Regions from separate parts of the Arthrobacter sp. NPDC055138 genome, predicted to be linked through region 3. Evidence: predicted binding sites of a transcription regulator. Region 3 holds the regulator's gene; each other region holds the start of a gene.

Region 1 (9,921 bases), on a different contig from region 3:
AACCAGTCGGTGCTGATCAACTACGCGAAACCGGACACTGTGCCGATCACCGTGATGCGCGTGGTGCGTTCCTGGACCAACAACTACGCCGGACTGTCCCTGGTGCACGAACTGGTCACCGACATTGTCAACGGCGGAGTGGGCCGCAGCGAAGCCAAGGAGCGGCTGCAGGAAATCACCTCCCGCCCGAAGCCCTTCCCTCGTTGGATGGCCATCGGCGCCGGCGGCGTTTTTGCCGGAGCGATCGTTGCGTTCCTGGGTGGCAGCATTTTCGCAGCCCTCGTGGGCAGTATCTCCACCCTGTTGATGGGGTTGGTGGGGAAGAAGCTGAGCAAGTGGCGGATGCCAGACTTCTTCATCACCGGCATCGGCGCCTGCCTGGCCACCGTGATTGCATTGGTGTTCTGGGCACTGCACGTGCCGTTGAGCCCGGCGCTGGTGATCGCGGGCGGGATCCTGTTCCTGCTGCCCACCGGACGCTTGGTCTCAGCCACACAGGACGCCATCAACGGCTTCCCGGTCACCGCTTCCGGGCGGTACCTCTCCGCCTTCTTCACCTTTGCGGCCATAGCCGCGGGCGTCGCGGTGGGGCTGGTGGGAGGCACCATGACTGGCATCAGCCTCCCCGAAGTCTTCGTGCAAGGCGAGGGGAACTACCCCTATGTGGTGCGGGCGCTCCTGCTTATGGTGGCGACGATGGCCATCTGCATGACCGAGCAGACCAAACTGAACATGCTGCTGCCCACCGCCGCCGTGGGCCTGATGGGTCTGCTGATCTACGACTTCGTCTTGTGGGCAGGAATCGGGGACCGGATCGCGCCGGCCGTCGGTGCCGTGGTGATCGGTTTCCTGGGCCGCATTGTCGGCCTGCGGATGGGCTCGCCGCAGTTGGTGGTGGCCGTCCCTGCGGTGCTCTTCCTGCTGCCCGGACTGTCTGTGTTCCGGTCCATCTTCGAACTGACCGTCAACTCGGAGGCGCCGTTCAACGGCATTCTGGGGCTGTTCGGTGCGTTGACCGTGATCCTGGCGATCGCCGGCGGCGCGGTGCTGGGCGACAACTTGGCCCGCCCGTTCACCAAGGGACTGGGATCGAACGAAAGCCGGCGGGCCCGGCGCCGGTAGGGCGCTGGGGGAAGCGCGGGCTGGAGCCGCCGGAAGGACGCCGGTCTGGGCGCTCTCGAAACCGGCGGATGCTTATGCCGCCGTGCCGGACGCAGGCAGGTCGGAGCCGCCGGACCAAGCCGGGCCCGCTGGCCCGACGCGCGCCGGATCAGGCTGGTTCGTTCTCCGGGAAGATCTGTCCCACCGGGGTGCGCTTCTCCGCCTGGAAAGCGTCTTCGGCCCGGCCATAGGCCCAGTAGCCGGAGATCGAGACCTGCTCGCGGGACAGTCCGTGGTCCTTGAACAAGACGTCGCGCAGCGACTTCACCTCGCCGCGCTCGCCGTGGACGAAGGCATCCACCCTGCCCTCGGGCCATTCCAGGGCGGAGATAGCGTCACGCAGCATGGTTGCGGTCCCGGGTGTCTGTCCGCGGCGGAACAGCCAGTGGATCCGCAAGCCGGCCGGGGCGTCCAGTTCCTGCACGTCGTCCTCGGAGTCCACTTCCAGGAAGGCATGGCCACGGGCGTCCGGAGTCAAGGCTTCGACGGCGGCCGCAATGGCGGGAAGCGCCGAATCGTCGCCGGCAAGCAGGTACCAGTCGGCGTCGGGGTCGGGACGGTAGGCGCCGCCGGGGCCGTTGAACATCATCCAGTCGCCCGGCTTGGCCCGCGCAGCCCACGGTCCGGCCAGGCCTTCGTCGCCGTGGACCACAAAGTCGACCACTAGTTCGCGCGTCTCGCGGTCCACTCGCCGCACCGTGTAGGTGCGGGTGACGGGCAGCTTGTCGGCCGGCAGCGTTTCCTTGAGCTCGGCCACGTTGACCGGGAGCTCGACGTCCAGGGACGGATCCAGGAAGAAAATCTTGATGTAGGGGTCCGTCGCCTCCTTCGCTGCATACCTCTCGGCAAACGATTCGAAGGCGTCCCCGCTGGCATACACGCGGACCATGTGCTTCGAAAGCCACTCAGTGCGCGTCACCTGGAGGTTGGTCTGCACGCGCGGGGGCCGGCCGCTCCGTCCGGGGCGGGCGGGGGCTGCTGCCGGTTGCGTCTGCATAGGGGTACTACTCCTGACAAAGGGAAACTGCTACTTAGGGAAACCTAACCCACGTCCGAGTGATTCCCAATTTATGAGTAAAGGTCATCTTGGCGGCGGAACCGCCGCTCGTCATGGGGCTGGGCTTCTACCGTCCGCTGGCGGCGGGGCTTTTGCTGTCTACCAGGGCGTGGCCTCTGCTGTCCTTCCGCGGCCTGGCTTCGGCGCGGCATGCGCTGTCCATGTTCAGCAGGAACTGTCCAGGTTTTGGCGCGACGCAGGCTCCTGACCTGCGGCAACGCCGAACGGCGCCGCAGAACATGGACACCTTCAAGATCCGGCCGGGACGGGCGGCGCTCCAGAGAAGGAGGGGCGGCATTCGCGCGGTGCGTGCTGCGGCTCCAGGGAGGGCGGACGTTCGCGTGGTGGTCCGCTGGCGACCACTCGGCTAACTTCCACGTCCCACATGTTTTGGGCCCGCTCCAAGCCCCTGACCTGCGACGATGCAAATGCCCTCGCCGAAACGTGGGAGCGAGTATCAGTTGGTCCGCCGGGGGAGTGCAGGGCAGGGCTGCCACGCCGCCCCGGATTCCGAGTCCAACCAGCTGGGCCGCTCGGGCAACCAGCTGGGCCCCTCGGGCTCAGCGCAGCGCCCACGCTACGGGGTCGGCGTGCTGGGCGGCCAGCAGTTCGTTGACCCGGCTGAAGGGCCTCGAGCCGAAGAACCCGCGGGATGCGGACAAAGGGCTGGGGTGCGCGGTCTCGATCCGCGGCACGTGTTCCAGCACGGGTGCCAGTTGCTGGGCTTCCCGGCCCCAGAGCAGTGCCACCAGCGGGCCGCCGCGCTGGGCCAGTGCCCGAACCGCCAGTTCGGTGATTTGCTCCCAGCCCTTGTTCCGGTGCGAGCCGGCCTTGCCTGCTTCAACGGTCAGGCAGCGGTTGAGCAGCAGCACGCCTTGGTCGCTCCAGGCGCTCAGGTCCCCGTGCTGAGGCGGCCGGAAACCCAGATCCATCTGCAGTTCCTTGTAGATGTTGGCCAGGCTTCGCGGCAGCGGCCGGACGTGCCGTTCCACAGCGAACGACAACCCGATGGAATGCCCCGGTGTGGGGTAGGGGTCCTGGCCGACGATCAGCACCTTGACCTTGGACAGCGGCCGCTGGAACGCCCGCAACACGTTCCCCGGCGCCGGCAGCAGGGTTTTGCCGGCGGCCCGCTCTCCATCCAGGTAGGAGGCAAGGTCCCAGAGCATCGGTTCGGCCGGCGCCAGCACCTCGGCCCACTCGGGGTGGATCACGCCGGCAAGTTCCTGCGGTGCGGCGAACGGATACGGGGCACCAAAGTCCGCGGCAGGCGGGTGGGCGGGCAGCGGAAAGAGGGCACCGTCGTCGTAGTTCACCGTTCTATCTTTGCGGATATCGGCCGCCGGCCAGCAATCAGGCCGCCCAAAGGGGGAGTCAGCGACAGTCGCAGGCGGTCGAATGACAGGCCTGTGATTCGCCCTTATCATGGAGGAGGTATTGATTGCCGCCGGCAAGTACTAGGAAGAGCAGGTGTGTTGTGGCAGGTTCGGCCGAGGCCAGTGCGTTTTCACTCGAGGCCGAGGTTGACGACGCCAGCCCGCTGAGCGAGCGCGACCAGCGGATGCTGGCGCTGGAGCGGCAGTGGTGGAAGTACGCCGGGGCCAAGGAACAGGCCATCCGCGAACTGTTCGACATGTCTGCCACGCACTACTACCAGATCCTCAATGCGCTGATCGACACCGAGGATGCGCTGGCGCACGATCCGATGCTGGTGAAGAGATTGCGTAGACTACGTACGTCCCGCCAGCGCGCGCGCACTGCTCGCCGGCTGGGCACCGACGCCTGATTCCGGGACCGCCCGGGAGGCCGGTTCCCGACACTCCACCACCAAGGATGCAGCACCGCGATGACCAAGTACCCCCGGGATGAGTTCGACCAGGTCCCTGAAACTTCAGACCGCCACGGTGTGCATCGCGCCCGCATGGCGACGCCGAAGTCCAACGGCCTGGGTCTGATCATCCTGGCCGCCGTCTTGGCGCTGGCGGTCGGAGCCTTGTCCTTCTTCGTGCTGCCGCTGCTGGGGACCGGAGGGCCTTCCACGCCGGTCGCCGGCGCAACCAGCACCCCTGCCGCAACAGCCTCGGCATCGCCATCGGCAACGGCGGAGGAAAGCGAAAGCGCCAAGGCGGAAGACACCACGGAGCCGAGTGACGAGGCCACGCCGGAGCCCACCGAAGAAGCAACCGACGAGCCCACCGAAGAGGCCGCGGCGGTCAACAAGCAGGATCCGGTGATGATCCTCAACGGTGCGGGCGTGTCAGGGCTGGCCGGCACGGTCTCGCAGACCGTGCAGAACGACGGCTGGACGATCGCAGTGGTGGACAACTGGGGCGGCGCACCGCTGGCCGGATCGGTGATCTTCTACAACCCGGGCCAGGAGGCCAACGCCCAGGCCCTCGGGGAATTGCTCGGCATTACCGACCTGCAGGAAAACGGTGACGTCTCGCAATACGTCACCGTGGCGCTCGGCCCCGACTACCGCTAGGCGGCCGCACCTGGTTTTGAGGATTTCGGTTACGCCTCAATAACATTAAGTGTGCCTTAGGTCACTTTCTACTCCGTGCGTAGATAGGGTGAAACCACCCTGCCGCTGAACCGTCTGCGGCAGAGGCGGAACTACTGAGTATGGAGAACACTATGGCGCTGGGAACCGTCAAATGGTTCAATGCGGAAAAGGGCTACGGCTTCATCACCGTGGACGAAGAAAATTCCGACGTATTTGTCCACTGGTCCGCGATCCAAATGGATGGGTACCGTTCCTTGGATGAAGGGCAGCGCGTGGAGTTCCAGATCGGCCAGGGCCAGAAGGGCCCGCAGGCCGAAGAGGTCCGGGTCGCTCCTTAGCAGGACATTAACGACGACGGCGGTGGAGGCTGGGTGCCTCCACCGCCTTTTTCGCCGGCTGGCTGAGCGGCGGATGGTCGTGCTGCTCAGTGAACGGGACGTGCTGTGCCGGCCCGGCCCACCCCGCAGCTGCGCGCCGCGGTGGGCCCAACCGCGCCACGTAGTGGTCGCGCTGCGCCGTGGCATTGTTACGTTCGCGGACGGGCTACTCTTTCAGCGGCACGCCGCGGGCGTCGCGCTTGAACGGTTCCGCCCCGACTAGGATCATGATGCCTTCGATGAAGCCCCACACGGCGCCGACGCCGAAGGTCAGGAAAGTGACCACGATCTGCAGCACGCCAATGCCGACGTAGCCGAGGTAGAACCGGTGGATGCCCAGGCCGCCCAGCAGGATGCCCAGCAGGCCGCCGATCAGCCGCGACTTCTGCTCCGGGTAGTAGTATCCCTGCGGAGCTCCGTAATACTGCTGCTGGCCGTAGGGCTGACCAGGTTGGCCGTATTGACCCGGCTGGCCGTACTGCGGGCCGGGCTGGCCGTATTGACCCGGCTGGCCCGACTGGTCCGGCTGCTGCGCGTATGGCTGTCCGGAAGCGCCAAAGTGTGGCTGGCCGGGAGTGCCTTGCTGTTGACCCGGGGCGCGTTGTTCCGAGGCACCGTACGGCGGCTGGCCATTGGGCTGTCCGGCGGGGCCGCTGTACGGCGGCTGGCCGATCGGCCTCGTCGGGCTGGCTCCCGTTCCCAACGGTTCGGTGGGGTTGTTGGCGTTCTTCTCGTCGCCTGATTCAGTCATGGTTTCTCCGACCTTGCCCGTTGCCGGGCTGCTCACAGATGGTTTCTCTTACCAGCCAATCTACGCGCGAGGCCCCGGCCGCATCCATGGGGGTCCACCCTGATTGTTTGCCCGGGGTCGGTCAGGGTGATTCGCCCTCCGCGAAGTGGACCGATCGGGCCGCCCAACAGGTTGCACTCGACACCGTCGAGTGCTAATTATTGACTTAGCACTCTCGCGGGCCGACTGCTAAGAAGTCTCCGTGGGGGGTGAAACCCGCCACCTGATGTGAGGTGAGCGGCGCGGCGTACCGAAATCGCCGTCGTCGTAAGCCGTCCGTCGCGGGCACCGCAGGTGGCCAGCAGCCGTCAAAAGCTGCGTCCAGTGTCTATTGTCCAGAAGGGACGTAAGCCGCTATGGCAAAGATCATTGCATTTGACGAGGAGGCCCGCCGCGGCCTCGAGCGTGGACTAAACATCCTCGCCGACGCCGTAAAGGTAACCCTCGGCCCGCGTGGCCGCAACGTCGTACTCGAGAAGAAGTGGGGCGCTCCCACGATCACCAACGATGGTGTTTCCATCGCCAAGGAGATCGAGCTGGACGACCCGTACGAGAAGATCGGCGCAGAGCTGGTCAAGGAAGTTGCCAAGAAGACTGACGACGTCGCCGGTGACGGTACCACCACCGCGACCGTTCTGGCCCAGGCCCTGGTCAAGGAAGGCCTGCGCAACGTTGCTGCCGGCGCCGACCCGCTGAGCCTGAAGCGCGGCATCGAGAAGGCTGTTGACGCCGTCACCGCCGAGCTGATCGCTTCCGCCAAGGAAATCGAGACCAAGGAACAGATCGCCGCCACCGCGTCCATCTCCGCCGGAGATCCGCAGATCGGTGAGCTGATCGCCGAGGCACTGGACAAGGTCGGCAAGGAAGGCGTCGTCACCGTCGAGGAGTCCAACACCTTCGGCCTGGAGCTGGAGCTCACCGAAGGCATGCGCTTCGACAAGGGCTACCTGTCGGCTTACTTCGTCACCGACGCCGAGCGCCAGGAAACGGTCCTCGAGGATGCCTACATCCTGATCGTCAACTCCAAGATCTCCAACGTGAAGGACCTGGTTGGCATCCTGGAGAAGGTCATGCAGTCCGGCAAGCCGCTGCTGATCATCGCCGAGGACGTCGAGGCTGAGGCCCTGGCCACCCTGATCGTGAACAAGATGCGCGGCACCTTCAAGTCCGTGGCCGTGAAGGCTCCGGGCTTCGGCGACCGTCGCAAGGCCATGTTGGCCGACATCGCCATCCTGACCGGCGGCCAGGTCATCGCCGAAGAGGTCGGCCTGAAGCTGGAGAACGCCACCCTGGACCTGCTGGGCCAGGCCCGCAAGGTGGTTGTCACCAAGGACGAGACCACCATCGTCGAAGGTGCCGGCGAAGCCGACGCCATCGCCGGCCGCGTCAACCAGATCCGTGCCGAGATCGACAACTCCGATTCCGACTACGACCGCGAGAAGCTGCAGGAGCGCCTGGCCAAGCTGGCCGGCGGCGTGGCAGTCATCAAGGCCGGTGCCGCAACCGAGGTTGAGCTCAAGGAACGCAAGCACCGCATTGAGGACGCCGTCCGCAACGCGAAGGCTGCCGTTGAGGAAGGCATCGTCGCCGGTGGCGGCGTGGCCCTGATCCAGGCCGGCGCCAAGGCATTCGCCAACCTCAGCCTCGAGGGCGACGAAGCAACCGGCGCCAATATCGTCAAGGTTGCCATCGACGCTCCGCTGAAGCAGATCGCCCTCAACGCCGGCCTGGAGCCGGGCGTTGTGGCGGACAAGGTCCGTGGGCTGGGTGACGGCCACGGCCTGAACGCTGCCACCGGCGTGTACGAGGACCTGCTGGCTGCCGGTGTCAACGACCCGGTCAAGGTGACCCGCTCTGCCCTGCAGAACGCGGCCTCCATCGCCGGTCTGTTCCTGACCACCGAAGCCGTTGTCGCCGACAAGCCGGAGAAGGCCGCACCGGCCATGCCGGGCGGCGACGAGATGGGCGGCATGGGCGGCTTCTAAGCTTCCCAGCCACTACCTCGGCCTGGTCAACAGGCCACTGTTTACGCGAGGCGCGGTTCCCAGCACGGGAGCCGCGCCTTGCGGCTTTAACCCCGGTTCCCGCGCAGCCAGTCCGGGCCCTCAAGCTGCCAGGCGTCCAGCTCGGCGGTGAGGTTGCGCCGGGCACTCTCCAGCCACTTTTCCCGCGCCGCAGGTGTCCGGTACAGCGGGTCCAGGTCCAGCAGTCGGCGGACGACGGCGGTGCGTCCGGCGGTGAAGTCGGCGTCGGCCACGTGGGCATAGTCCTGGCGGACGGCCCGGACATAGCTGCGGTACTCCGCAGGCGTTCCGCCGAGTACGGCCAGATCGGCATCGCACAACAGCGCCCCGGATTCGTCTCGCGGGTCGGGGGAGTGGTCCGCCGTGAGCAGGACCAGCCGGGCCACCTCGGCCGTCTCGCCAGCACTGATGCCCGCGGCCGGCAGGCTGGCTGCGGCCAGTTCGGCGGACTCCCGTTCGTCCTGGCCGGCCTGGCCGTTGTAGACCGCATCGTGGAACCAGGCTGCCAGCCACACGGTGCGCTGCCGGGGCCCGGCGCCAACGGGCGGCGCGAGTTGACTCAGCGCTTCCAAGACCGCCAGCAGATGGCCGGGGCCGTGATAGTGGCGGTGCGGCTCCGTCCAGCGCTCCAGCAGGTCGCGGCCCAGATCCTCCTGCCCGGGCAGTAACTCGTTCCACCGCCGCAGCAGTACGCGGCGAAGTTTTTCCGGGCGCTGCCGGGCGGGAACCCGCAGCCCGCTGGCCTGCAGCCGGCGGGTCAGTTCGCCGCCGCTGACCTCCACTGCTCCCAACTCGACGAGCTCGCGGTAGCGGCTGACCGGTACGTCGTAATGGTCCCGGTCGAAGGCCCGCTCGCGGATCCCGGCGGCCGCGGCGAAGCGGTGCAGCTCGGCCAGCGAGCTGTCCGAGACAAGGTGTGAGAAGTGCGTGCCGTGGGCCGGCCAGAGCGGAGGATCGATAAGTATTGCCACCTGCCCAGCCTAGGGCCAGGATTGTCGGCCGGATCTGAAAAGATGGAAATCATGACTATCACTGCTGCCGCCGACGGCTCCGCCCTCGGCAACCCCGGACCGGCCGGCTGGGCTTGGTACATCGACGACACTGCCTGGGCCGCCGGCGGCTGGCCGCACGGCACCAACAACCAAGGCGAGCTGATGGCCGTGCTGGATCTGTTCCGGGCAACCGCGCACGTGTCCCAGGAGCACTTGCGCGTGCTGTGCGACAGCCAGTACGTGATCAACTGCGTGACCAAGTGGATGCCGGGCTGGAAACGGCGCGGCTGGAAGAAGGCCGACGGGAAACCGGTGCTGAACGTTGACCTGCTCAAGGACATCGACGCCGTGATCAAGGGGCGCAGCTACGAGTTCGAATGGGTCAAGGGCCACGCCGGACACCCGCTGAATGAGGCCGCCGACGAACGTGCCCGCGCCGTGGCGGTGGCCTTCCAGAACGGAACCGGCGCACCGGCGGGTCCGGGCTTCCCGGGCGGACCGGGCACCTCGGGCAGTGCGGTCCTGGGCGCTGGGTCGGCCGGCGCAGCCCGTGCCGCAACAAGTCCTGCGGGCCGCCCGGCGGCGGAGCCCCTTGCTGCCCGCAACGGGACACGTCACGCGGTGGCAATGACCCCCGAACCGGATCTGTTCTCCGAACTGGAAGACTTCGCCGGCGACGATGCGGCCGAGGTCTCGCCGGAAGAGCTGGTGGTGCGGTTGGAACAGCAACTGCTCAGCCCCGCGGTCCGCGCGGACTTCGGCCGGCTGGCTGTGCTGCTGCACCCTGACTTTGCCGAGATCGGCGAAGCAGGCCGGATGTGGACGCGGGACGCGATGATCAGCGAACTCCAGGAAAGTCCGGAGCTGGATGCCTCGCTGGAGGTCTTCGCCGTCGAACGGCTCGGCGAAGACAGCATCCTGCTGACCTACCGCAGTGTCCGCCGCGAGGGATCTGCCCTGCGCAGTTCGCTCTGGCTCCGGGACGGCCAGCAGTGGCGCCTGCGCTTCCACCAG
Region 2 (9,921 bases), on a different contig from region 3:
GTCAGCGGTACATCGGTCGCGGCCCCCGGCTGCTTTGCCGATTTGGGTAGTGTCTTCATAGGTCCAGTGTCGAGAGCTACACGGACGGTGTCAGGAACCTGGGTTCCAGATGGCCAGCTCGGCCAGCCTCCCCGGCTCAACAATCACTATCCGGTCCCGCTCGGTACGGACCACACCGGCTTCGCGCAGTTCGCGCAGAATGCGCACCACCACCTCACGGACCGAACCCACTGCCTGTGCCAGTTCCTGCTGCGTGGTACGCACGGCCAGCCCGGATCCGGCATCTGCCATCGGAGCAGGCACGCCCAGTCGGCCGGCGTCGGCCCCGGCGGCCAAGTCCAACAGGTGCCGGGCCACCCGCTGCCGCACCGAGGTAAACGCGCTGCCGGGGATCTCGGCCATGAAACCGAGCACGCGCTCGCTGAGTTCGCGGAGGAATACGTGGGCCACCTGCAGTTCGCGCGCCGCGGCGCCACGTACGCGCACGGGGGAGAGACGCACCAGTTCGGTGTCGGTCAGGGCCACGGCGCTCACCGGCAGGGCGAAGTCCGGTGAGAACAGGGAAACCACTCCCATCAGCGACCCGCGGCGGCAATAGCGCACCGTGATGGTGCGTCCATCGGGGGCCGTGGCATAAAACTTCAGCAGCCCGGAGACCATCAGCTCCAAGTGGGGGTAGGGATCGCCTTCGCGGTGGGTGAGGGTGCCGGCCGGCACCCGGACCCGGGTGCTGCCGGCGAAGAGGTCGCCTAGCAGTTGCTCGGGCAGACTGCCCAGTTGCGACGCGGCAATTGCCTGCTGTGCCGGGACGTCCTCGGTCCACGCAGGATTTTGTCCCATGTCCGCCTCCGTCGATACCTGCGGCCGGACCTGCGGCGGGTCCTGGTTCCATGCTAGCGGGGCGGGGCACTGTTCTGACCGATGCCGCTGTGCCACTCTGGGAAGTGTCCGCCCGCGTAGCGAAGGAGACCACCATGGACAGCGCCGGGTTTACCCCCAACCATGCTTTCAGCGGCTTCAGCGTCAATGACACCGCCGCCGCCAAACAGTTCTATGGCGGAACCTTGGGCCTCAAAGTAGCCGATGGCCCGATGGGCATCCTCGAGCTCCATCTCCCCGGCGGCGCCCGGGTGATCATGTACCCGAAGCCGGACCACGAACCGGCCACGTTCACCGTCCTGAATTTCGCCGTCGACGACGTCGAAGCCGCGGTGGATCAACTCAACGGCAGTGGCGTGCAGACCAAGATCTACAACGATCCCGAGCTGCCCACCGATGAGAAGGGCATCATGCGCGGCAACGGTCCGGACATCGCGTGGTTCAAGGACCCCGCCGGCAACATACTCTCGGTCCTCAAGGAATGACGGCGCGGCGCAAGCTCGTGCCCGCCGGTTAGCACGCTGCCCGCGAACGCCCTGCCGGAGGCCGCACGCCCGTGGTCTTGGCCTTGCGCCGCTCAGGCGAAGTAGACGCCGATCCGGTTGCCTTCGATTTCCTCTATCCGGATGTCGATTTCGTAGACATCGCGCAACACCTCTGCCTGCATGATCTGCGCCGGCGGCCCCTGATGGACCAGCCGGCCGGAGCGCATGGCGATAATGCTGTCGGAGTAGCAGGAGGCGAAGTTGATGTCGTGGATGACCAGCACAACGGTCTTGCCCAGCTCGTCGGTGAGCCGGCGCAGCAGCCGCATCATCTCCACCGCGTGCTTCATGTCCAGGTTGTTCAGCGGCTCGTCCAGCAGCAGGTAGTCGGTGTCCTGCGCCAGGACCATGGCGATGAAAGCGCGCTGGCGCTGGCCGCCGGAGAGTTCGTCCACGAACTTGTCCGCCATGGAGGTCAGGTCCAGGTACTCCAGGGCCTGTTCGATGTGGGCTTTGTCGCTGACGGTCGGCCGGCCGTTGTTGTGCGGGAAACGGCCGAAACCCACCAGGTCCCGGACGGTCAGGCGGACCGTCAGCTGGTTGTCCTGGCGCAGGATGGCCATCTTGCGGGCCAGTTCCTTGCCCGCGCTCTTGCTGACGTCCAGGCCGTCGATGGTGACGGACCCAGCATCCATCGGTAACAGCCGGGAGACCATGGACAGCAGCGTGGACTTGCCGGCGCCGTTGGGCCCGATGATCGACGTGATGCCGCCGTCCTTGATGTAGCAGCTGACATCGTCCACCACCGTCTGCGTGCCGTAGGTCTTGGAGACGCCCGAGACGTGGATCATTTGACGGAGCCTTTCAACAGCAGGGCAATAAACAGGAGGCCGCCCGCAAATTCAATGACAATGCTCAGCGCGGTGTCGAAGCTGAAGACCTGCTCGAGCACCAGTTGGCCGCCGACCAGCGCAATGGCGCCCAAGAGCACGGCGATGGGCAGCACATAAGTGTGGCGGAAATGCGAGCACAGCAGGTAGGCCAGGCTGGCCACCAACAGGCCGAAGAAGGTGATGGGACCCACCAGTGCGGTGGAGACGGCCACCAAAACGGCGCAGACCATCAACACCTTGGTGACGGCGCGCCGGTGGTTCACGCCCAGGTTCAGTGCGGTATCCCGTCCCAGTGCCAGCACGTCCAGCTCGCGGCGCATCCTCCAGACGGGGATGCTGGCGGCAGCAACGGCCACTGCCGAGACGGCAAGCAACAGACCGTCCACGTTGTTGAAGCTGGCAAAGAACAGGTCCTGCAGGATGATGAATTCGCTCGGGTCGATCAGCCGCTGCAGCAGCGAGGAGATGCCGCGGAACATCGTGCCGAAAACTATGCCCACCAGCAGCATCAGGTGCAGGCTCTTGCCGCCGCCGGTGAACAGCCAGCGGTACAGCAGGAAGGAGAACGCCACCATCATCAGCACTTCGATCGCGAAGCGGGCCGGTGCGCCCATGCTCAGCAGCGCCTGGCCGCCGATGGCAAACGTCAGCCCGGTCTGGATCAGCATGTACAGGGCGTCGAAACCCATGATCGACGGCGTCAGGATGCGGTTGGCGGTCACCGTCTGGAACAACACGGTGGACACACCCACGGCGTACGCCACCAACAGCATCGACCCGATCTTGATGGCCCGCCGGGGAAGGATGTAGCCGAGGTTGCCGCGCAGGTCGACGGTCATGAAAACGGCGACCAGGACGGCGGTGAGCAGGCCCAGCAGGATGATCCACGTCCGCGGCCGGACGGTCTTGACCGTGCGGCGCTTGTGCTGCGTCAGTGCGGCGGGCAGAACCGTGTCAGCCATTCTTGCGGGTCCTCAGCAGCAGGTACAGGAAAATGGCGCTGCCTACGGCGGAGACAATCACGCCCACGGGAATCTCGTAGGGGAACCGAATGGTGCGGCCGATGATGTCGCACAGCAGCACGAAGCCGGCGCCGAACACCGTTACCCACGGGACCGCGCGGCGGACGCTGTCGCCAAACACCAGGGACACCAGGTTAGGCACCACTAGGCCCAGGAACGGAATGGCGCCGATGTTGACCACCACCACGGCGCTGATCAGCGAGACGATGACCAGTCCCAGCGTCATCACCCGCCCGTAGTGCAGGCCCAGGTTGGTGGAGAATTCCTGGCCCATGCCCGCCATGGTGAACCGGTCCGCGCACAAATATCCGACCACGGCCAGCACCGCAACAATCCAGAGCAGTTCGTAGCGGCCGCGCAGCACGCCGGAAAAGTCGCCGATCATCCAGCTGTTCAGCGTCTGCAGCAGGTCGTACCGGTAGGCAAAAAAGGTGGTCACGGCCGCGATCACGCCGCCCAGCATGATGCCCACCAGCGGCACGATCAGCGTGTTGCGCAGCGGGATCCGGCGCAATACCAGCAGGAACAGCCCGGTTCCGGCCGCCGCGAACACGGTGGCCACGGACATCTTGGCCAGCAGGGATGCGCCGGGGATCGCCACGGTGACCACCAGGATGCCCAGCGAAGCGGACTCCACGGTTCCCACGGTGGACGGCTCCACAAATTTGTTCCGGGCCATCAGCTGCATGATCAGCCCGGCAATGCCCAGTGCCGCACCGGCCAGTATCACGGACAGGGTCCGCGGCAGCCGGCTTATCCAGAAGATGTCCCAGGCGGTCTGGTCGCCGGACAGCAGTGCCGGCAGGGAGACATCGCTGACCCCCACGAACATGCTGACACAGGCCAAAATAACGACGGCGGTGCCCGCCCAGGCGAGCTGCGCACCGGATCCCCGGGGACGCGAACGCCGGGCCGCGGCTGCAACCGGTGCCGGAGCTGGTGTGGAAATCGTGGAGGAGGCCATAAGTCGGACCACCGCGCAGGCCGCCGGCAGAGAGCCGGCAGCCTTACGGGGTGCTACTTCGTAACGGCTGCCTGGACGGCGCTAATCATCGCATCCGTGTTATTCAGGCCGTAGCCCACCAGGTACCAGGAAGCGGAATCCAGATAGGTAATGCTGTCGTTCTTTGCCGCCTTGGTGCCGTTGACCAGTTCGTTATCCAGAACAGCGGTGGCTGCCTCACCGGATTCGCCGACGGCCGAGTCGCGATCGATCACGAACAGGTGGTCCGGGTTGGTTTCCGCGATGAATTCGTGCGAGATCGCCTCACCGTGCGGTCCCTCGGACTTCACCTCGGCAGCGGGCTGCACGCCCAGCACGTCATGGACGATGCCGAAGCGGGATCCGGCGCCGTAGGCGGTCATTTCGCCGCCGCTGGTCATCAGCACCAGGCCGGTGCCGGCGTCGGCAGCCGCGGCCTTGGTGTCCGCAATCTTGGTGTCGAGGGCGGCAAGCTTCTCGTCGACTTCGGTTTCCTTGCCGAAGATCTCGCCCAGAGTCGTTGAGACTTCCTTGAAGCTCTCGACCGGCGCCGCGGTATCGACGCTCAGGTCGATGGTCGGGGCGATCTTGCTCAGCTCGTCGTACGCCTCGGCAGTCCGGCCGGAGATGATGATCAGATCCGGAGCGCCCTCGCTGATCGCCTCGAAGTCGGGTTCCTTCATGGAGCCGATCTTGGTGTAGCCGTCTTCGCCATACTGCGCCAGGGACTCGGGGAACACGGCCTGCGGAACGCCGTCGACCTCGACGCCCAGGGCGGTGAGGCTGTCCAGCACGCCCAGGTCGAAGGTGTAGACGGTCTCCGGGTTCACCGGCACATCCGTGGTTCCCGAGGCGTGCTCAACGCTGATCGTCTCTGCATCGGAGCCTGCTGCGGCATTGGTCTGCTGACCGCAAGCGCTCATAGCGAGCATGGAAACGGCTGCGGTCACGACCAGCAGGCCGGACTTCAGGGGCTTTTTCACTGACACTCCATCGTTCGTCAATGCCGGGCCCCGAGAGAGGAGTCCTACATTAGGCAACATAAACGTTTGCTATTTGCGCGCACAGTGAAAACTATCGGGTTAGGTAAGCCTTACGCAACTTGGCCCGCGGTCCGAAAAGCCACGCCGCGTCACAAGAGGACGTGCAGGTCGCTAGGATCCACCTGCTGCTGGCACTCGCCTTGACCGAGTGCTAATCAGTCTCATAGAGTCGCAGTTAGCACTCTCCCCGTGTGGGTGCTAATACAAGGAACCGCCTGCCGGCACCGCGACGACGGCAGACATCTCCTTGGCCAAACCTATTCGTAGCTCATGAAAAGGAGAGAGCCGAGTGTCGGTCTCGATTAAGCCTCTTGAGGATCGTATTGTTGTCCAGCCGCTCGAAGCAGAGCAGACCACGGCCTCCGGCCTGGTTATCCCGGACACCGCCAAGGAAAAGCCGCAGGAAGGCAAAGTTGTCGCGATCGGCCCCGGCCGCGTCGATGACAATGGCAACCGGGTTCCCGTTGACGTAGCCGAGGGTGACGTTGTCATCTACTCGAAGTACGGCGGAACCGAGGTCAAGGTCGGCGGCGAAGAGTACCTGGTGCTCTCTGCCCGCGACGTGCTGGCCATCGTCACCAAGTAAGGCCCATCAGCTGAGTCCGGCGGCTCGGGCGCGCGCAGTCGACGCCCGCAGCCGGAACCACGGACAACCGAAATGCCCCGGCTGCCGCTGTATTGCAGCGCAACCGGGGCATTTCGCGTGAAAGGAACAAATTCATGGCAAAGCAGTTGGAGTTCAACGACGCGGCCCGCAAGGCGCTGGAAGCCGGCGTCGACAAGCTCGCCAATACCGTCAAGGTCACCCTCGGCCCCCGCGGCCGGAACGTGGTCCTGGACAAGAAGTGGGGCGCCCCCACGATCACCAATGACGGCGTGACCATCGCCCGCGAGGTGGAGCTGGACGATCCGTACGAGAACCTTGGCGCGCAGTTGGCCAAGGAAGTCGCCACCAAGACGAACGACGTGGCCGGCGACGGCACCACCACCGCCACTGTGCTGGCCCAGGCCCTGGTCAAGGAGGGCCTGCGCAACGTGGCCGCCGGCGCCGCACCGGGAGCGCTCAAGCACGGCATTGAGGTAGCGGTCGAGGCCGTTTCCGCACGCCTGCTGGAGAACGCCCGCGAGGTCGAGGACAAGGTGGCCGAGGTGGCCACCATCTCCGCCCAGAGCCCCGAGGTCGGCCAGCTGTTGGCCGAAGCCTTCGACAAGGTGGGCAAGGACGGCGTCATCACCATCGAAGAAGCCTCCAGCATGGACACCGAACTGGTGCTCACTGAAGGAATGCAGTTCGACAAGGGCCTGCTGTCTCAGTACTTCGTCACCGATCAGGAGCGCCAGGAGGCCGTCCTCGAGGATGCGCTGATCCTGATCTCCCAAGGCAAGATCTCCACGGTGCAGGAATTCCTGCCCCTGTTGGAGAAGGTGCTGCAGGCGAACAAGCCGCTGTTCATCATCGCCGAAGACATCGACGGCGAAGCCCTGTCCACCCTGGTGGTCAATAAGATCCGCGGCACGCTCAACGTGGCCGCCGTGAAGGCACCTGGCTTCGGCGACCGCCGCAAGGCCATGCTGCAGGACATCGCGGTGCTCACCGGCGCCCAGGTGGTGTCCGCGGACCTCGGTCTGAAGCTGGACCAGGTTGGCCTCGAGGTGCTGGGTACCGCCCGCCGGATCACCGTCACTAAGGACAACACCACCATTGTGGACGGAGCCGGTTCGGAGGCCGATGTGGCGGACCGCGTGGCCCAGTTGCAGGCAGAGGTGCTGCGCACCGATTCCGATTGGGACCGCGAGAAGCTGCAGGAACGCCTGGCCAAGCTGGCCGGTGGCATCGGCGTGATCAAGGTCGGCGCTGCCACCGAGGTCGAGATGAAGGAGAAGAAGCACCGGATCGAGGACGCAGTGTCCTCCACCCGCGCTGCTCTGGAAGAAGGCATCGTTGCCGGCGGCGGTTCCGCACTGGTCCACGCTGCCCAGGCTCTGGATACCGACCCGAATGTACTGGCCCTTGAGGGCGATGCAGCCACCGCCGTCGGACTCGTCCGCCGCGCGCTGGCCCAGCCGCTGCGCTGGATCGCCGAGAACGCCGGCCACGAGGGCATGGTCGTCGTCTCTAAGGTGGGCGAACTGACCGTCAACAACGGTTTCAACGCCGCCACCGGCGAGTACGAGGACCTGTTCGCCGCCGGCGTCATCGACCCCGTCAAGGTGACCCGTTCGGCGCTGCGCAACGCGGCGTCGATCGCAGCCCTGGTGCTGACCACCGAAACCCTGGTCGTCGAGAAGCCGGCCGACGAGGACGAGCACAACCACCAGCACTAACAGCCTGAAGGGTTGCCGCACCGCGCGGGGACCCACGGGCAGTCAAGCACAGAGGGGACCAGGCCGTGCCTGGTCCCCTCTGTGCTGCCCGCGAGGGCCGTTAGTTCCACCACATCGCGAGCGGGCAGAAATATCGGCTGCGCCGGAAACGTTTAGGATGTAATCAACCTCAGGAACCGGTCTTCGGGCTGTGTCCGGAGGCCGCCACCGGTATCGTTCGAAAGGCCCTGCAGTGTCCGAAGAATTCAATCCGTTCGCTTTCGAGGGTCTCACCTACGACGACGTTCTCCTGTTGCCCGGCCCCACGGATGTCATTCCGTCCGAGGCCGACACCAGTTCGCGCCTGACCCGTCGAATCACCGTGCAGACCCCGCTGCTCTCCGCCGCCATGGACACGGTGACCGAATCCCGGATGGCCATCGCCATGGCCCGCCAGGGCGGTCTGGGTGTGATCCACCGTAATCTCTCCATCGCGGACCAGGCCGAGCACGTGGACCGGGTCAAGCGCAGCGAATCCGGCATGATCACCAACCCGGTGACCATCGCCCCGGACGCCACGCTCGCCGAGCTGGACGAGCTCTGCTTCAACTACCGCGTCTCCGGCCTGCCGGTGGTGGACTCCGAGGGCAAGCTGCTGGGCATCTGCACCAACCGCGACACCCGCTTTGTGCCCCGCGCCGACTACCCGACCACGAAGGTGCACGAGGTAATGACCTCGATGCCGCTGATCACCGGCAAAGTCGGTATCAGCCGCCCCGACGTGATCGAGCTGCTGGGCAAGAACCGGATCGAGAAGCTGCCGCTGGTGGACGATGCCGGCATCCTGCAGGGCCTCATCACGGTCAAGGACTTTGACAAGGCGGAGCAGTACCCGCTGGCCACCAAGGACGACGACGGCCGGCTGCGCGTCGGCGCCGCCGTCGGTTTCTTCGGCGACGGCTACGAGCGTGCCATGACCATGATCGATGCCGGCGTGGACGTGTTGGTGGTGGACACCGCCAACGGCCACAGCCAGGGCGTGCTGGACATGATCGCCCGGCTCAAGAAGGATCCGGCCGCGGCCCACGTGGATGTCATCGGCGGCCAGGCAGCCACCCGCGAGGGTGCGCAGGCGCTGGTCGATGCCGGCGCCGACGCCATCAAGGTGGGCGTAGGCCCCGGATCCATCTGCACCACCCGCGTGGTGGCCGGCGTGGGCGTCCCGCAGATCACGGCGATCTACGAGTCCGCCAAGGCAGCCATCCCGGCCGGCATCCCGGTGATTGCCGACGGCGGCCTGCAGCACTCCGGCGACATCGGCAAGGCCCTCGTCGCCGGCGCCGACACCGTGATGCTCGGCTCGTTGCTGGCCGGTGCCGCCGAGTCCCCGGGCGATCTGGTGTTCGTCAACGGCAAGCAGTTCAAGGCGTACCGCGGCATGGGCTCGTTGGGCGCCATGCAGACCCGCGGCAAGAACACGTCCTTCTCCAAGGACCGCTATTTCCAGGCCGATGTGCCCGACGACGAGAAGCTGATCCCCGAAGGCATCGAAGGCCAGGTGCCGTACCGCGGTCCGCTGTCCGCCGTGGCGCACCAGTTGGTGGGCGGCTTGCGCCAGACCATGTTCTACACCGGGGCCCGCACCGTCGCCGAACTCAAGGCCAAGGGCAAGTTCGTCCGGATCACCGCTGCGGGCCTGAAGGAATCCCACCCGCACGACATCATGATGACCGTGGAGGCACCGAACTACAAGCGGTAGTCCCACAGCCCATGAGAGAGGCGCCGTTCCCTGCAACTGGGGGAGCGGCGCCTCGCGCATTAATGTGCGGCATGCGACGTTGTGGCCGTCTTGCGAAGCTCTGGCCACGGCGGCAACGGAGCTATAGGTTCGGGGCATGACAGCTCCCGCGCCCGTGCCTCGCGTGCTGGTGATCGGGCTGAACCCGTACAAGGTGCCGGGGCCGTGGGACCCGCGGCCGGTGGCGGATGCCATCGAGGCCGGCATGGCAGCATTCGCCCGCCACGGCGTCGGCGCCCAGGCCTGCCTCTTCGGGCTGGACGGCAGCGATGACCCGGAAGCGATGGTCACGGCCGCCCTTCGCGCCCATCCCTGGGAGTGCGTCGTTGTCGGCGGGGGTGTGCGCAGAGCAGAGGACCGTCCCCAGCTGTTCGAGCGGATCATCAACCTCGTGCGCCGGCACTCTCCGGACGCGGCCATCGCGTTCAACGCCAGTCCCGAAGACACCTATGCGGCGGCTGCCCGCTGGATCGACGCCCCCGGGTAAGCGCTCAGCCGGGGGCCAACGGCGCCCG
Region 3 (9,921 bases):
GCTGAACTCGGCCTCAATAACCTGCAGCACCTCGTCGTGGGCACCGAGCGCCCTGACCATGTGTTCCGGCGAATCGAAATGGACGGAACGGCTGCTTGATCCCAGCGGATCGACATCCAGGCGTGATTGGGACATAGTCCGGCCGATGTGGCCTTTCATCGCTCCTTCGGTGGGCGTTGCTTGCGGTGCTGCCAGCGCTGCTGCTGACGGTGAGCCGGAAGTATCCCGGCCCTGACGGTACAAGGTCCATGCTACGGCACGGGGCACCGAGCAGTCCTCTACGGGGGCGAAAACGGCAAGATATCGATACTGCATCAATCGTGCATCAGTCCGGTTGAGGGCTGGTTAAAGCACCCATCAGCCCCCCTCCCATATGCCAAGCTAGTGGGGCGGGAAAGCCGTCAGCCACCGGTTCCTGCCCCGCTTTTACCCCGTCATTTCCGGACCGTCAGAAGGGACCCCGGCATTACCAGCAACCAGCTCCGGCAGCCTTCGGGCTCGGTCCCGACACGCCGCTTCGGCGCGTGGTTGGCGCTGGTTACCGCATCCTCGCTGGTGTTGCTCGGCTGCACACCGCAAGGCAGTGCCACCGGCGGGCAGACCTCCATGCCCGTCCCCACTGCCCCAACCGTGGCCAGCAGTCCGCTGGTGTCCAGCGCACCGGTGGAGACCCTGCGCTCTTCCGAGCTCTCCCCCCTCTATTGGCTGGGCACCAACGCAGACAATGTCTTCCTGTACCGCGAATACCGCCAGGCGGAGAACCTCGGAGACCCGATTACGACGGCGGTGTCCGCCTTGACCCGGCTGCAGCCTCTGGATCCGGACTACTTCAATCCGCTCAGCCCGGCCAGCAAGGTGGGCGCTTCCATTACCAACGGCTCGGTCATCACCCTGGACATCTCATCCGATGCCTTCGACCGCCGCGTGGATGCGGGCATCGCCGAACGCGCCGTGCAGCAGTTGGTCTATACGGCCACCGCGGCCGCCGCGAACGCAGGGCTCAGCAGCTCCGACAACCCGCTCGAAGTGGTGATCCTGGTGGATGGCCACCACGGCTACGAAGCCTTCGGCCATGTGCCGCTGGGCGAACCGATGGCCCGGGACAGCAGCCTGGCGGCCCCGGTCTGGATCATCGATCCGGCCCAGGGTGCCTCGTCCGAGGGGCGGGTGGAGGTGTTCGGCCGCGGCGTCGCCTTCGAATCGCAGCTGCGCTGGCAGATCTACCGGATGGTGGACGCTTCTGAAGACGCCGCCGACGGCAAGCTGGTCAAGTCCGGGACGGTCTCCGTTGACGCACCGGCCGAAGAAATCGGCGAGTTCAGGTTCAACCAGAAGCTGGACCCGGGCACCTACAAGCTCTACGTCTTCCATGAGGACGTGAGCGGGCGGACCGAAGAACGGCAGAATCCGGACAGCAAGGTCTTCACGGTCAAGTAGTCCGCCGCGTAGGCCGTCGATCACCTAGACCGTGCCCGGCCAACGTGTTGGCCTAGCGCCAGCGGCCCAACAGCTCGCTGAGCAAGGTCAGGGCGGCCGGTCCTGCCGTTGAGGAACGCAGGACGTGGGGCCCCAGCCGCACCGCCACCGCTCCGGCATCCAGCATGGCGTCCATTTCCGCTTGGCTCATTCCGCCTTCGGGACCAACGATCATCAGCACCCGGGCGGCACTGCCATCGCCGCCGCGGGAAGCACCGCCCGTGTGGGAGGCGCCGCCGTCGGGCGAGGGACCGCCGTCGTTGTTTCCCCGCGCCTCCGCGCGGTTGGCGCCCAAGCCGGCGCGCTGCACGGCGTCTGCCACGCTGCCCTCAGCGTCTTCGTGCAGCAGCAGCGACAACCGGCTGGAGCGGATCAGGGCACAGAGCCCAGCGCGTTCCACCAGCGGTCCAACCTCCGGTACGCGCGCCCGCCGCGACTGCTTGGCGGCCGCCCGGACCGCCATCTGCCACTTTGCCGTGCCCTTGGCCGCCTTGTCGGCTTTCCATCGCACGATGCTACGTTCGGCCTGCCACGGGACCACGGCGTCGACGCCAAGCTCGGTGGCCGCCTCGATCGCCAGTTCGTCGCGGTTGCCCTTGGCCAGTGCCTGCACCAGCACCAGCTCCGGGTCCGGTTCCGGCTCCTGCAGAATCTGCAGCGCGCGGACCGTCAGTTCGCCGGACCCGCCGGACACGGTCTCGCCGATCAGCCGGCGGCCCCGGCCGTCGGCCAGGTCGACGAGTTCGCCGGGCTCAATCCGCTTGACCGTGACGGCATGCCGCGCCTCGTCCCCGGTCAGCGTGAAGCTATCGCCTGGGGCCACCGCGTCGAGCTCGCCCGGGGCAGTGAAGAACAGGTGGCTGGTCACGCCTAGAGGTTACCGAGCCGGTCGCGCAGCCGGGCGAAGACACCGGTGCCGGAGGACGCCAGCTTGCCCTCGGTGTATTCCTCGCCGCGGGCCTGCGCCAGCCGGCGAAGCAGGTCTTCCTGCTCCGAGTCCAGTTTGCTCGGTGTCTCAACATGCACATGCACCTGTAGGTCCCCGCGACCGTAGCCGCGCAGATGCGTCACGCCCAGGCCGCGCAGTGTGAGGGTCTCCCCCGCCTGCGTGCCGGGCTTGATGCTCAATTCGCGTTCGCCGTCGAAGGTGTCCAACGTGACGTCCGTGCCCAGCGCGGCAGCGGTCATCGGCACCGCCAGGCTGACGTGCAGGTCGTCTCCCTCGCGGATGAAGTTCTTGTCCGGGTTGACGCGGATCTCCACGTAGAGGTCGCCCTGCGGGCCGCCCGCCGGGCCTGCCTCGCCCTGTCCGGCCAGCTGGATGCGCGTTCCGGTTCCCACGCCAGCCGGGAGCTTGATGGTCAGCGAACGGCGGCTGCGGATGCGTCCCTCGCCGTTGCACTCGTTGCAGGGGTCGGGAATGATCGTGCCGAAGCCCTGGCAGCTGCCGCAGGCGGCAGTGGTCATGACCTGGCCCAAGATGGAACGTACGGCGCGCTGGACTTGGCCGGAGCCGCCGCAGATGTCGCAGGTGCGCGGGCTGGTGCCGGGGCGGCAGCAGCTGCCATCGCAGGTGGGGCAGACCACGGCGGTGTCCACCTCGATCTTCTTGTTCACCCCAAAGACCGCGTCCTTGAGGTCGATCCGCACGTTGATCAGGGCGTCCTGGCCGCGGCGGGTGCGCGACGCCGGACCGCCGCCAGCTCCGGCACCGCCGAAGAAGCTCTCGAAGATGTCCTGGAAGGCGAAGCCGGAACCGGAGAAACCGCCGCCGAACCCGGTGTCGTTGCCGTTTTCGTTGCCCGTGGTGTCGTAGACGCGCCGTTTCTGCGGGTCGGAGAGCACCTCATAGGCGTGGCTGACCTGTTTGAACTGCTCGGCTGCCTCCGGGCCCGGGTTGACATCCGGGTGCAGCTTGCGGGCCAGCTTGCGGTAGGCCTTCTTGATTTCCTCGGTCGAGGCGTCCTGGCTGACGCCGAGGGCGTCGTAGTGGTTGCTCACCTTGTAATACTTCACTTCCTGGAGATTGGTTCACCGGCGACGACGGCCGGTGCGGACCTTGCGCGGCAGTGGGGCTAGCCGGCGAGGATCCGTGACAAATAGCGTGCGACGGCGCGCACTGCCGCCATCGTGGTGGGATAGTCCATCCGGGTGGGGCCGAGAATGCCGACCTTGGCCGTGGCGCCGGGACCATAACCGGTGGCGACCACCGAGGTTTCCGCCAATGAGCCGTACGGATTCTCCCGGCCGATGCTCACCGACATGCCGTGGGCATCCTGGTGCATTTCGGAGAGCAACTGCAGCAGGACCACCTGTTCTTCGAGTGCCTCGAGGATGGGGCCGATGCTCAAGGGGAAGTCCACCGTGGAGCGGGCCAGGTTGGCCGTTCCGGCCATCAGGATCCTCTCCTCGCTGGAGGCCGCGGCCAGCTGGGCAAGCGACGCGGACAGTTCGTCGACGATCCCCGCATGTGCGGGCTCTGCCGGCACCGGCGAAGCCTTCAGCCGGTGCGGCACTCCGGCCAGCGGTTTCCCGGACAAAGCGGCGAGGAAGGCCGTGCGCAGAGTGGCCAGCGCGTCTTCCGCCACGTCCATCGGCAGCACGGCAACATGCTGGTCCACCTTGCCGTTGTCGGCGATCAGCACCACCAGCACGCGACGGGGAGCCAGCAAGACGAACTCGATGTGCCGCACCTTGGCAGCACCCAACTGCGGGTATTGGATCACCGCAACCTGGTTGGTGAGCTGGGACAGCAGCCGCACCGTCCGTTCCATCACGTCGTCCAGGTCGTCGGCGCCGTCCAGCAGTTTCTGGATGGCCCGGCGCTCGGGGGCAGAGAGCGGCTTGACGTCAGAGATCCGGTCCACAAACAGCCGGTAGCCCTTGTCCGTGGGAATCCGGCCGGCACTGGTGTGCGGGGCAACGATCAGCCCGTCTTCCTCCAGCGCCGCCATGTCGTTGCGGATCGTGGCCGACGACACGCCCAGGCTGTGCCGGTCGACCAGTGCTTTGGAGCCCACCGGCTCGCGTGAATGCACATAGTCCTCGACAATGGCGCGGAGCACTTCCAGCCTCCGGACCTCGCTCACTGCACTCCTCCTGTCTTCGGCTCAACCTGATGACGAGTTGTTAGCACTCAACACGTCCAAGTGCTAAGTCTAATACGTTGCCCCCGTTGTTAGCATTGTCTTCGCGGCGGTGCCGTAGACGTACTACCTGTGTAAGGACTTGAAGCATATGAGCAGCTACGGCTGGGGCCCCCAGGATCTCACCGCGCCCAAGGCCCGGACACTGCGCGAAGTCGCCGCCGATCCCGGACAGGTGCTGGAGGACGCACAGAGCGGTTGGGTGGGCGCCGTAGTCCGGGTGGAGAAATCCGGCGGCGTGCACTTGGTCTCGCTGGAGGACCGCCGGGGCAAGGTGCGCTCCTTCCCGCTGGGCTTTGGCTTCCTGTTTGAAGGCGAACCGGTGAACGTGGTGCAGCCCGCGTCTGTTTCCAAGGCTCCGGTCCGCCAGCGGACGGCCTCCGGCTCGGTGAAGGTGGAAGGCCAGCGCGCCAGGGTGGCGCGCGCCAGCCGGATCTGGGTAGAAGGCAAGCACGATGCCGAACTGGTGGAAAAGGTCTGGGGCGACGACCTGCGGGTGGAGGGCATCGTCGTCGAACCCCTGCACGGCGTGGACGACCTGGCCGCGGCCGTGGCCGAATTTTCCCCCGGTCCCCAGCGCAGGTTGGGCATCCTGGTGGACCACTTGGTGCCGAATTCCAAGGAGTGGCGGATCGCCGAGGCCGCCATGGCCGTCCCGGCGGCCGCCGGCAACGTGCTGATTGTGGGCCACCCCTACGTTGACGTCTGGCAGGCCATCAAGCCGTCGGTGATCGGGCGGGCGAAGTGGCCGGTGGTCCCGCGCGGCACCGACTGGAAGACCGGCATCCTCGCCGGCCTGGGCTGGCCGCACCGGACCCAGATCGACGTGGCGGACGGCTGGAAGCGGCTGCTGGGCAGCGTGAACAGCTATGCGGACCTGGAGCCCAGCCTGCTGGGCCGGGTGGAGGAAGTCATCGATTTCCTCACCGTCTGAGCCAGTTTCAGCGCCCGCTGCGGCCCCGGTCTGCACCGGGCCGCAGGGTGGAACCGCTAGGCTAGGAACAGCAGTGAGCCATCAGCAGATTTTCCGAAGGTAGGTCCAGTGTCCGAGAACTCTGCTCGCAACCAGCAGCCGGAACGCAAGTCCGCGCCGCGCCCGCAGTACCAGAGCGCGTCGGCTTCCGCCTTGCCGTTGACCCCTTCCGAGGACCGGCAGTGGGCAACCATGGCGCATTTCGGCGGGATCCTGGGCTGCTTCCCCTCGTTGGTGATCTACCTGATTTTCAAGGACCGGGGACCGTTCACCGCCCAGGAGTCCAAAGAGGCGCTGAACTTCACGGTCCCGCCGACCGTGGTGGCCATTGTGGCCAACCTGCTGATCGTCATCCCGGCGGTCAGCGGCATCTTTGCCGTCGTCGCTGCGGCCATTTGGGTTTTCCTCACGGTCTATTCCGTGATCGCCGGCATCAAATGCAACCGGGGCCTCCCGTATCGCTACGCCTACAACCTGCGTCTGTTCCGCTAAGCCTGAGGCCGCGCGGGCTGCCGGTCCAGCTCCCGGTCATCCCGTCTTCATTCCTCCTTCGATACGGCAGGCATGCCTGGCGTCTGGGCAGCCCTGCCCTGCCACGGCCACTTACCAGTGATTTCCAGCTCCAGCGACCAACTGAGGAACGTTCGGATCAGCACGATCGCGGCCAGCACCGCCACGCTTTCGAGCGTCGGGCTGATGGCGACGGTGCGGATGATGTCGGCGGCTACCAACAGTTCCAAGCCGAGCAGGATCGACCGCCCCAGAAACCGACGGAATTGCTCATAGACTCCGGCCTGTTTCCGCGCCAGCCGCGGAATGGCGATCAGCGCAGCCATTATGGCGCCGGCCACGATGGCGGCCACCCCCGCGGCGTCCATGAGGCGGCCGACTGCCTCTATGACTTCCCCGAACTCCATGGCATCCCCTGACCTTCACGGTCCGTCACGGCACCGGCCCTATTCCAGCGGCAGTTCGTCGGAAATCCCGCGCAAGGTCACGGGGGCTGCCGGTGGTTCCTTACGCAGCGCACCGCCTCGGCAGCTTTGCTTCACCGCTGGGGCTCATTGTCCGCCCAGGGCACGAGGGGCGCAATGGACAAAGCCCGGCCGCCCGGGTCAGGATGTACCGCTGGACCGCGCCCGCCCGACCGCGTCTGCCTGCAGGCGCTGGCGGGCGGTGTTCAGCCCGGCGGCCACCGGCACGTGGCCGATGGCCGCCGCCAGCCCGAAGACCGGCATGTCGCTATACACACTTTCCCTGCCACCCGGCACCGTCTCATAGGTCTCGTGCCACACTCCGACGTCGCCGCTGCCGGCGGATTCGCGCATGAACCGGCGCCAGGGCTCAAGGTGCGGCGACGACCGGTCGGCCGCGAACCGCTGTAGATGTTCCGGGCTCTTCCAATAGCTGACCATGATGGTGGTGCGTCCGAACCACTGCTGGTACCCCAGCAACCCGGCCTCGGGCGTCTGGGCCAGGTGCGCCAGCATTCTGGGCATGGCCACCCCTACCCGCGCCACCTTCGCGAACTTCCACCATCGGTTGGCGCGCATGCCGATCAGGAAAACCGTCACCGGCCCGCTGCCGGGATCGGCGGTGAAGCGTCCTGCGTGCACTCGTTGCGACATCAGTTTCTCCATTCGTAACGCCGTTATAAAACAGTGTTACGTAACAGTGTTATGCAATACTGATGGCATGGCAAGACCCCTCCTCCACGATGAGACCCTGCGCCGCACGCTGCTCGACACCGCGGCCGCCAAAATCGCCCGCGACGGCGCCGCAGCCGTGTCGCTGCGAAGCATCGCCGCCGCGGCAGGAACGTCGACAACGGCGGTGTATTCGCTCTTCGGGGGCAAGGCGGCACTGCTGACCGCAGTGCTCGACGACGGTTTCGCCTCCTTTGCTGCCTCCCAGCAGCAGGCTGCGTCCGCCGGCCTCGAAGCGCTGGGCCGGGCTTACCGAACGTGGGCGCTGGAGCATCCGGTCCTCTACGGCCTCATGTTCGGCGGGTCGCTGGCCGGCCAGGTACCGTGCCAGCCGACACCGGGAGCGGCCGAGCCGTCGATCGCGCCGCTGTTTGCCGCAGTTGCCGCCGCGCTGCCCGCGGCATCGGATGACGAGATCGCCTCGATGGTCGGCGTCGTCTGGGGCCAAGTCCATGGGCTGGTGTCACTGGAACTGGCCGGCGCACCGGCGGCAGGCTGGAGCTGGGCTGCGGCCTATGATGCGGCCCTCGTCCGGATCGGCCGCTCGCTGGGGCGCTAGGAAAACTTAGTCTTCGAGCAGCCGCCGGACCACGGCGTCGGCCAGCAGCCGGCCTTTGAGCGTCAGCCGAATGGTTCCGGCGAAGGCCGCGGCCGGGTCGACGAGGGAATCGGCGATCAGTCCTGCCACGGCTTTCCTGCCGTTCGGCCCCAGATCCTGGGTGCGCAGCCCGTCGATAATGCGGGTCTGCAGCATCACGTGCTCCAACTGCCGGGTACCGGCGTCGAGCGTTTCACGCCCGGCCGCCGGCGAGACTCCGGTGGCCAGACGCTGGGCATAGGCCGCCGGATGCTTCACATTCCACCAGCGCACGCCACCCATGTGCGAGTGGGCGCCGGGGCCGGCGCCCCACCAGTCATCGCCGCGCCAGTAGGCCAGGTTGTGCCGGCAGCGGTCGTCCGGTGTGCGGGCCCAATTGCTGACCTCGTACCAGCCGAACCCCGCTGCTGCCAACCGCGCGTCGGCGATCTCATACTTGGCGGCATGGTCGTCGTCGTCGATGCCGGGCACCTCGCCGCGGCGGATCTGCGCTGCGAGTTTGGTCCCGTCCTCGACGATCAGCGCGTAGGCGGAGATATGGTCCGGTGTGCAGGCGATCGCGGAGTCCAGGCTGGCCTCCCAATCCGCAATGGACTCCCCCGGTGTGCCGTAGATCAGGTCCAAGCTGACCTTGAGCCCGGCTTCTCGCGCCCACTGCACTGCCTGCGGCACCCGTTCCGGATCATGCGTGCGGTCCAGCACCTTCAGCACGTGCGGCACGGCCGACTGCATGCCGAAGGAGACCCGGGTGAAACCTGCGTCGGCGAGGATCTTCAGCGATTCCGGCGTGACGGAGTCCGGGTTGGCTTCCGTGGTGACCTCGGCGCCCGGCTCCAGCCCCCACAAGCTTTCGGCCTGGTTCAGCATGGCGGCCAGGTCAGTCGCCGGCAGCAGGGTTGGCGTACCGCCGCCGAAGAAGACAGTGGCCAGCGGCCGGTCGGGCAAGTCGGAATCGCGCAGCACGCGCGCCGCCAGATCCAGTTCGGTGTTCAGGGTGCCCGAGTACTCATCCTGCGACGCCCCGGAACCGAGTTCCTTGGCCGTGTAGGTGTTGAAATCGCAGTAGCCGCAGCGCACCCGGCAGAACGGAATGTGCACATAGAGGCAGAAGGCCCGGCTTGCAGCCCCGTCTGCCGCCTGTGCGGGCAGCAGACCGTCGGCCGGTGCCGGGTCCCCTACGGGCAGGACGCTAGGCACTGAGGCGAGCCTCCGCCGTCGTTGTTTTCAGCACTGTAAGAACTACTTCTTTGCCTTGTCCTTGGAATCATCCGACGACAGCGCGGCGATGAAGGCCTCCTGCGGGACCTCCACGCGGCCGACCATCTTCATCCGCTTTTTGCCTTCCTTCTGCTTCTCCAGCAGTTTGCGCTTACGGGAGATATCGCCGCCGTAGCACTTGGCAAGCACATCCTTGCGGATGGCGCGGATGTTTTCACGGGCGATGATGCGGGAGCCGATGGCTGCCTGGATGGGCACCTCGAACTGCTGCCGCGGGATGAGCTCGCGCAGCTTGGACGTCATCATCACGCCGTAGCTGTAGGCCTTGTCCCGGTGTGTGATGGCGCTGAAGGCGTCCACCTGTTCGCCCTGCAGCAGGATGTCCACCTTGACCAGGTCGGCCACCTGCTCGCCGTCGGCTTTCCAGTCCAGCGAGGCGTAGCCCCGGGTACGCGACTTCAGGTTGTCGAAGAAGTCGAAGACGATCTCGGCCAGCGGCAGCCGGTAGCGCAGCTCCACGCGGTCCTCGGAGAGGTAGTCCATGCCCTTCATATCGCCGCGGCGGGCCTGGCAGAGCTCCATGATGGTGCCGACGAACTCGTTGGGCGCCAGGATGGTGGCGGAGACCATCGGCTCGCGGACCTCGGAAACCTTCCCGTCCGGATATTCGCTCGGGTTGGTGACCGTCAGGGTCTTCTTGTCCTCCAGCGTGACCTCGTAGACCACGTTGGGGGCGGTGGAGATCAGGTCCAGGTTGAACTCGGCTTCGAGCCGCTCACGGGTGATTTCCAGATGCAGCAGGCC

What was found. Region 3 encodes HrcA, which represses chaperone genes, less so after heat shock. Its sites were predicted from a motif close to TTNGCACTCGNNNNNNNCGAGTGCNAA; they were not measured.
Region 1: a site for HrcA is predicted at 6,058-6,084, ahead of groL (chaperonin GroEL). Genes of this name have one in related genera too.
Region 2: a site for HrcA is predicted at 5,433-5,459, ahead of groES (co-chaperone GroES). Genes of this name have one in related genera too.

What each region holds. Positions count from the first base shown of each region.
Region 1 is NZ_JBSGTH010000003.1:42,065-51,985, forward strand. It holds gene ACWF5H_RS08365 (threonine/serine ThrE exporter family protein) at 1-1,122, shown strand, start outside; gene ACWF5H_RS08370 (siderophore-interacting protein) at 1,271-2,158, opposite strand; gene ACWF5H_RS08375 (uracil-DNA glycosylase) at 2,779-3,534, opposite strand; gene ACWF5H_RS08380 (DUF3263 domain-containing protein) at 3,696-4,004, shown strand; gene ACWF5H_RS08385 (LytR C-terminal domain-containing protein) at 4,065-4,703, shown strand; gene ACWF5H_RS08390 (cold-shock protein) at 4,856-5,062, shown strand; gene ACWF5H_RS08395 (TM2 domain-containing protein) at 5,268-5,852, opposite strand; gene groL (chaperonin GroEL) at 6,248-7,876, shown strand; gene ACWF5H_RS08405 (DUF4031 domain-containing protein) at 7,963-8,886, opposite strand; gene ACWF5H_RS08410 (RNase H family protein) at 8,938-9,921, shown strand, end outside.
Region 2 is NZ_JBSGTH010000007.1:173,864-183,784, forward strand. It holds gene ACWF5H_RS17180 (sulfite oxidase) at 1-59, opposite strand, end outside; gene ACWF5H_RS17185 (Crp/Fnr family transcriptional regulator) at 91-840, opposite strand; gene ACWF5H_RS17190 (VOC family protein) at 975-1,364, shown strand; gene ACWF5H_RS17195 (iron ABC transporter ATP-binding protein) at 1,457-2,215, opposite strand; gene ACWF5H_RS17200 (iron chelate uptake ABC transporter family permease subunit) at 2,212-3,219, opposite strand; gene ACWF5H_RS17205 (ABC transporter permease) at 3,212-4,243, opposite strand; gene ACWF5H_RS17210 (siderophore ABC transporter substrate-binding protein) at 4,297-5,244, opposite strand; gene groES (co-chaperone GroES) at 5,594-5,890, shown strand; gene groL (chaperonin GroEL) at 6,025-7,629, shown strand; gene guaB (IMP dehydrogenase) at 7,862-9,367, shown strand; gene ACWF5H_RS17230 (hypothetical protein) at 9,504-9,893, shown strand; gene ACWF5H_RS17235 (hypothetical protein) at 9,898-9,921, opposite strand, start outside.
Region 3 is NZ_JBSGTH010000002.1:201,630-211,550, reverse strand. It holds gene ACWF5H_RS06130 (PhoH family protein) at 1-135, opposite strand, end outside; gene ACWF5H_RS06125 (GerMN domain-containing protein) at 529-1,437, shown strand; gene ACWF5H_RS06120 (16S rRNA (uracil(1498)-N(3))-methyltransferase) at 1,490-2,344, opposite strand; gene dnaJ (molecular chaperone DnaJ) at 2,347-3,477, opposite strand; gene hrcA (heat-inducible transcriptional repressor HrcA) at 3,552-4,565, opposite strand; gene ACWF5H_RS06105 (DUF3097 domain-containing protein) at 4,714-5,556, shown strand; gene ACWF5H_RS06100 (DUF4870 domain-containing protein) at 5,665-6,087, shown strand; gene ACWF5H_RS06095 (DUF1622 domain-containing protein) at 6,135-6,512, opposite strand; gene ACWF5H_RS06090 (DUF4188 domain-containing protein) at 6,711-7,223, opposite strand; gene ACWF5H_RS06085 (TetR/AcrR family transcriptional regulator) at 7,291-7,860, shown strand; gene hemW (radical SAM family heme chaperone HemW) at 7,867-9,096, opposite strand; gene lepA (translation elongation factor 4) at 9,139-9,921, opposite strand, start outside.